DNA from 2 places in the Methylorubrum extorquens genome. Region 2 is predicted to be linked to the other one. Evidence: predicted binding sites of a transcription regulator. Region 2 holds the regulator's gene; the other holds the start of a gene.

Region 1 (3,402 bases), 3.3 Mb from region 2:
CAAACGGTGACAGGACCGGACGGCTTTTGTAAGCACGACCACCTTTCGCGCCTTCTAGAGCCGTATCCGGCCTGATTGCATCAGGCCGGCGTCTCCAGGCCCCTGTTTTGACGCGCATTCTTTCGACGAACCGGTAACCACTTCGTCGGAATGCGCTCTAGTCCGGAAAGCCCCGATGTCACACGCCGATCTCGAAAAGACCATCGAAGCCGCCTGGGAGGAGCGCGCCGGCATCTCGACCGCGACCACCGGCGCGGTGCGCGAGGCGGTGGACGAGGCGCTGAACCTGCTCGATTCCGGTCAGGCCCGCGTCGCCGAGAAGGCGGGTGACTCCTGGCAGGTCAACCAGTGGCTCAAGAAGGCGGTGCTGCTCTCCTTCCGCCTCAACGACATGGTGCCGATCGAGGGCGGCCCCGGCTCCTCCCCGTGGTGGGACAAGGTGCCCTCGAAGTTTTCCGGTTGGGGCGAGGCCGAGTTCCGCGCCGCGGGCTTCCGCGCCGTGCCGGGCTGCTTCGTGCGCCGCGGCTCCTACATCGCGCCGGGCGCGGTGCTGATGCCGAGCTTCATCAACCTCGGCGCCCATGTCGGCGAGGGCACCATGGTCGATACCTGGGTGACGATCGGCTCCTGCGCCCAGGTCGGGAAGAACTGTCACATCTCGGGTGGCGCCGGCATCGCCGGCGTGCTGGAGCCGCTCCAGGCCAACCCGGTTATCATCGAGGACAACTGCTTCGTCGGCGCCCGCGCCGAGGTCGCCGAAGGCGTGATCATCGGCGAGGGCTCGGTCCTGTCGATGGGCGTCTATATCGGCGCCTCGACCCGCATCATCGACCGCAATACGGGCGAGACCTTCTACGGCCGCGTGCCGCCCTACTCCGTGGTGGTATCGGGCACGACGCCCGGCAAGCCGTTGCCCGACGGCACCCCCGGCCCCGGCCTCTACTGCGCCGTGATCGTCAAGCGCGTCGATGCCGGCACCCGCGCCAAGACCGGTATCAACGAGCTGCTGCGGACCTGATGGCGTCGGCCAGCCCGTCGCCCGCCACCCGGACCCTCGACCTCACCGTCGCGGGGCACCGGGTGGCGACGCCCTGTGCCGTGATCGGGGAGGGCGCCGACGCGTTGCTCCTGCCCGCCCTTTCCTCGATCTCGGCGCGCGAGGAGATGCTGCCCCTTGCCCGCGAGCTCGGCGCGACGCATCGCTGCCTCGTGCCCGACTGGCCGGGCTTCGGCGCGCATCCGCGGGCCCGGCTGCCGCTGAATCCCGCCAACCTCCACGCCTTCCTCGATGCGCTGCTGGCGGCCGCACCCGGCCCCTACGCGCTCGGCGTCGCCGCGGGCCACGCCGCGCCCTACCTCGTCGCCGCCGCACGCCGCCATCCCGGCGCGTTTGCACGGCTCGTGCTCGTGGCGCCGACCTGGCGCGGGCCCCTGCCGACCGCGATGGGGCCGGAGCGCGCCGCGTGGTTCGGCCGAATTCGTCGCGCGGTCGAGACGCCGCTCCTCGGCGAAGCGCTCTACCGGATCAACATCAGCCGGCCGATCATCGGGCGGATGATGCGCGCCCATGTCTATGCCGAGCCGGCGCATGTCACGCCGGCCGTGATCGCCGCCAAGCACCGCATCACCCGCCAGAGCCGGGGCCGATTCGGCACCGCAGCCTTCGTCACGGGCGGCCTCGATCCAGCCTCTTCGCGCGAGCAATTCCTGGCTTCGTTCGGGGGCGATCTGCCGCCCGTGCAGGTGCTGCGTCCGGAGAAGGCGCCGCGCCGCTCGGGCGCCGAGATGGATGCGTTGATCGGCACGGGCCGCGTCTCGGCTCTCACCGTACCGGGGGCGCTGAGCGCCCACGAGGAGTTCTTCCGCGAGGTCGCCGCCGCGATCCGGACGCCCTGACGCCAGGCCGAAAAAGCGCTGCGGCCTGACACCGGATTGGGACTGTGACGCATCCGTCGCACGTCCCTTCTAGACAGGCCGGAAGCATCAGTTCGAAACTGAAGCCCGCTCCTGGCCTCCGCCACGATCCGTTCAGCCCCGGCGCCTGAAAGCTTCTCCTCCGATGACCCGCCCGACCCGTGCGCCGGTGCGCTTGGCCGCCCTGGTGGCGCTGACCCTCGCCGTCCCGCCGCTCCAAATCGTCCCCGTCAAGGCCGAGCCGGCGGCACCGGCCAGTCCGGCGACCTCCGCGCCCTCTCTGGAGAAGGACAAGCTCGCGGCCGCTGCCCCGAAGGGCTATCTCAGCGAGGAGGCGACGCCGAACCTCGTGGCGATCCTGCCTCCGCCCCCCGCGGGCCACTCGGCGGCGGAGGCGGCGGACCGGGCGGTCTACAACGCGACCCGGGCCTTCCAGGGCAGCCCGCGCTGGGCGCTCGCCACCAACGACGTCGCCGATGGCGGCGCCGCGCTTCTCGAGGACTATGCCTGCGTCCTCGGCCAGCGCATCGACCAGGGGCGCGTGCCCGACCTGATGCGGCTCCTCGACCGGGCCCGCATCGACATCGCCCGCGCCACCCGTGTGGCCAAGCGGCGCTACCGCCGTCTGCGCCCCTTCGTCGGCAACGATCTGCCGATTTGCGTCGCCCGCACGGCCGAGCTCGCCGACAGCTTCAGCTATCCCTCCGGCCATTCCGGCCAGGGCTGGGCCTACGGGATGATCATGGCGAACCTGATGCCGGAGAAGGCGACGCAGTTCCTAGTGCGGAGCCGGCTCTACGGCGAGAGCCGCGTGGTGTGCGGCGTCCACTGGCTCAGCGATGTCGAGGCCGCCCGCACCGGCGCCTCGGCGCTGGTCGCCGTGCTGCTCGCCGATCCCGAGTTCCGCACCGATCTGGAGCGCGCCCGGGCCGACCTCAAACGCGCGCTGAGCGGGGAGGGGGCAAAGCCTGACCCCACGCTATGTGCCCGCGAGGATGCGGCGGCGCGCCAGCCCTTGCTTTGAAGAAGCCGGGATAGGCCTGGACCCACCGCCTCACCGCTTCCAGACGCCGAGCCGCTCGGTGCGGGCGTGATCCTCGGCCGCCGCGAGATCCGGCGTCGCCTCGGATGAGGCGCGACCGCCGCCGTTGAACAGCACCACCTCGGAGAGGTCGCGGCCCTCCACGGTGCAGATATGCGCGCTGCTGCCGGGCGCGGGCTGGCAGGTCACCGAGCGCTTGCGGAGATACTTATTTAGCTCGTCGGACTGGCCGCCGCGGACCCACTCGACGCCGAACAGGCGCACGACCTTGCCGCCGACGCGCAGCGTCGCCGTGTCGATCACCTCCGGCACGCCGACGATGGCGTTGGCGCCCTTGCGCGGCGCCTCCGGCTCGGGCGGACGCTCGGCCGTGGTCCCCGGCGCGTCCGCGGGTGGTGCATCGGGGGCCGGCTCCTCCGCCGCCGGGACGCGCTCCGAGGCCGGCG
Region 2 (3,402 bases):
GAAACTCTTGCCGTCGCCGTTCTCGAAGGTGGTGCTGCGCAGGTCCGAGGTGCGGTCGCCGGACTCGCCGGAATTGAGCATCGTCACTTGGCGCGTCTGCATGGTGTAGCCGCGGCAGGCGTCACCCGAGAAATCGATGACGATGCGCCCGCGCACGCCCTCGACCGCCCGCGTTCCCTCGGAGCGCGCCAGCGACAGGTCGTAGACCGCGCGGTGATTGGTCAACCGGATCGCCGCCTCGTTCGGAACCGGCGCGGCCGGCCCCGCGGCCATCGCGCTTCCCGGCATCGCGGCAAGGAGGAAAAGGGCCGGCGCGAGGCGCAGTCGCATGCGATCTCCCAAAATCCGATCGAGATCCGATCGAGGACGGTTGTCCACAGGCGGCAGGCCGGCGGACGACGTCCGTCACATAGTCATCCCGACCGCCCGGACAATCTTTTTCGATCGCGCTCCCGACGCGACCGCGAATATGCCGGCCGTCCGCGCAACCGCCCGCCCCCTCGGCCAATCGGACATGGCTTGATCCGCTTGCTCGAAAAAGATCAAGTTTACGCAATGCGTTAACGACTAGCGGAGGATTCGCTCGCCCCGCCGCCGGAACCGATCCGGACCGGCGTCATGGGAGCCGGATTGCCGGGGGAAACCGGACCGCGAGACGCACGGACCCTTGCTCCGCGGCCGAGCTGTCCTGTAGTCTCCACAGCGTCGCCAACGGCATCTTTGGCGTCTGTTAACCGACATGTGCAGGGCCGGATTGCGGCCCCTGGCCATGCCTGCTGTCGCCATGCGTGGCAGCAGAGCCGCGCTGTCGGTCGGTCTTTGCGTTCAAGGATGTTTCGACGTGGAGGGGACAATGACGGAAGCGGTCCCGAGCTGGACGGATGAGCGCGTGGAGCTGCTTCGTCGCCTATGGGACGACGGCTTGAGCGCCAGCCAGATCGCCCTCCAGATCGGCGGCGTCTCGCGCAACGCGGTCATCGGCAAGGTGCATCGCCTCGGACTCTCCGGCCGCGTCAAGCCGATGGGTTCGTCGTCTCAGGGTCGGCGCCGGGACGAGCTGGCCGCCGAGGTCGAGATGCAGGCCGTGGTGGTCGAGGAGCCGACGCTGCCGGAGCCGCCCGCGATCGTCGCGCACAGACCGGCACCGGACTTTCCGCTGCCGAAAAAGCCCGCCCCGGAGCCGGTGGCTCTGGCGGTCTCCGAGCGGGTCACCATCATGGACCTGCGCGAGTCGATGTGCCGCTGGCCGATGGGCGACCCGACCTCGCCGGACTTCCGCTTCTGCGGCGGCCGCGCGATCACGGGCCTGCCCTACTGCACCCAGCACGCGCAGATCGCCTATCAGCCGGCCGCCGAGCGTAAGCGCGACCGCCGCGTCGCCGGCTTCCGCTAAAGGCTCCGGCCGGGCACGATCTGCAGGGGTCGTGCCCTGAATCGCCTCGGCTTCGCCTTGCGGTGACGGAGAGGTGCGGAACCGCGAAATGACCGGCCGGAGGCCGTATCACTCCGCTCCGGCGAACATCTCGTCGAACGAGTATCCGGAGCCGCGCACGGTGCGGATCGGGTCGCTCTGGCGCGGGCGGTTGATCGCCTTGCGCAGGCGGCCGACATGAACATCGACCGTGCGCTCGTCGATGTAGACATCGTGGCCCCACACGCCGTCGAGCAGCTGCTCCCGCGAGAAGACCCGGCCCGGGCTCTGCATCAGGTATTCGAGCAGCTTGAACTCGGTCGGACCGAGATGGATCTCGCGGCCCTGCCGGCGGATGCGGTGGCTGACGCGGTCGAGCTCGATGTCGCCGGCCACGAGCATGTCGGAGACGTGGGTGGGCTTGGCACGGCGCAGGAGCGCACGGACGCGGGCGAGCAGTTCCGGCACGGAGAACGGCTTGACGACGTAGTCGTCGGCGCCGGTCGAGAGGCCGCGCACCCGGTCGGTCTCCTCGCCGCGGGCGGTCAGCATGATGACCGGCAGGCGCTCCGTTTCGCGGCGGGCACGGATCCGCCGGCACAGCTCGATCCCCGAGAGGCCCGGCACCATCCAGTCGAGGAGGACGAGGTCGGGCGTCGTCTCATGCAGGCGAAGGTCGGCCTCGTCGCCGCGGACCGCGACATCGACTTGGAAACCCTCCGCTTCGAGATTGTAGCGCAGCAGGGTCGTCAGGGATTCCTCGTCCTCGACGATCAGAATGTGCGCACTCGTCATCGCCCGTCTTTCCATCCGTCACGCCCGGCCCTCGTGAGAGGAGCCGGAGGCGTCTCTTGATCGCCGCTCCGCCTAACCCTTAGGCGCCCGGCGTAATCGTCGCGTAGTTCGAAGCGTCGTTCTTGGGCCGCTCGGCCGTCGGCGTCTCACCGGTGACGAGGTATTCAATGGTTTCGGCGACGTTGGTGGTGTGATCGCCGATCCGCTCGACGTTCTTGGCGCAGAACAATAGGTGCGTACAGAACGAGATGTTGCGCGGATCCTCCATCATGTAGGTCAGGAGTTCCCGGAACAGCGAATTGTAGAGCGCGTCGATGGCGCTGTCCCGCTCCCAAACCTCGTGGGCAGCGGTCACGTCGCGGCTGGCATAGGCATCGAGCACGTCCTTGAGCTGCTCCTGCACGAGGTCGCTCATGTGCTGGACGCCGAGCACGATCTTCTGCGGCTGGGCCTGATCGCTGATCGCCACGACGCGCTTGGCGATGTTCTTGGCCAGATCGCCGATCCGCTCGAGGTCGCCCGAGACGCGGATACCGGAGATCGTCTCGCGCAGGTCGATGGCCAGCGGCTGGCGCCGGGCGATGAGGAGAACCGAGCGCTCCTCGATCTCCCGCTGCAGCAGGTCGAGGCGCTTGTCGGCGACGATCACCGCCTGGGCGAGGGTGGTATCCCGGCGCACCAGCGCGTCGGTGGCATCCGTCATCATCTTCTCGGCCACGCCGCCCATCTCGGCGATCGAGCGGCGCAGGTTCTCGAGGTCGGTGTCGTAGGAGGAGACGATATGGTCGGCCATGTCGCGAATTTCCCGATCAGGCGGTCGGACGAGGGCGCACTCAAACTGCGATGGACACGGGTCCGGCGGAAGAGGGCGCGTCTCAAAGAGGGCGCAGGGGGGCCGCGACTGCCTTGCAGTCGCGGTCGATCTCAGCCGAAGCGGCCGGTGATGTAGTCCTGGGTCTGCCGCTTGGCCGGGTTCATGAAGATCTTCGTGGTCGCGTCGAACTCGATCAGCTCGCCGAGATACATGAACGCCGTGAACTGCGAGATGCGGGCGGCCTGCTGCATGTTGTGGGTCACGATGACGATCGTGAACTCGGTCCGCAACTGCTCGATCAGCTCCTCGATGCGGCCGGTGGAGATCGGGTCGAGCGCCGAGGTCGGCTCGTCGAACAGGATCACCTCGGGGCGCTGCGCCA

The links. The regulator PhoB, encoded in region 2, activates phosphate uptake and scavenging genes when phosphate is short. The targets are predictions, from matches to a motif close to TGTCATNNANCTGTCAT.
Region 1: J2W78_RS20080 (acid phosphatase) is a predicted target of PhoB. The motif match lies at 1,940-1,956, and genes of this name have one in related genera.

The regions. Positions count from the first base shown of each region.
Region 1 covers NZ_JALJXF010000001.1:4,296,732-4,300,133, reverse strand. The annotation lists gene J2W78_RS20095 (Crp/Fnr family transcriptional regulator) at 1-10, shown strand, start outside; gene dapD (2,3,4,5-tetrahydropyridine-2,6-dicarboxylate N-succinyltransferase) at 176-1,018, shown strand; gene J2W78_RS20085 (alpha/beta fold hydrolase) at 1,018-1,896, shown strand; gene J2W78_RS20080 (acid phosphatase) at 2,060-2,938, shown strand; gene J2W78_RS20075 (thermonuclease family protein) at 2,969-3,402, opposite strand, start outside.
Region 2 covers NZ_JALJXF010000001.1:970,106-973,507, forward strand. The annotation lists gene J2W78_RS04645 (cell envelope integrity EipB family protein) at 1-330, opposite strand, end outside; gene J2W78_RS04650 (GcrA family cell cycle regulator) at 854-1,393, shown strand; gene phoB (phosphate regulon transcriptional regulator PhoB) at 1,502-2,206, opposite strand; gene phoU (phosphate signaling complex protein PhoU) at 2,286-2,999, opposite strand; gene pstB (phosphate ABC transporter ATP-binding protein PstB) at 3,131-3,402, opposite strand, start outside.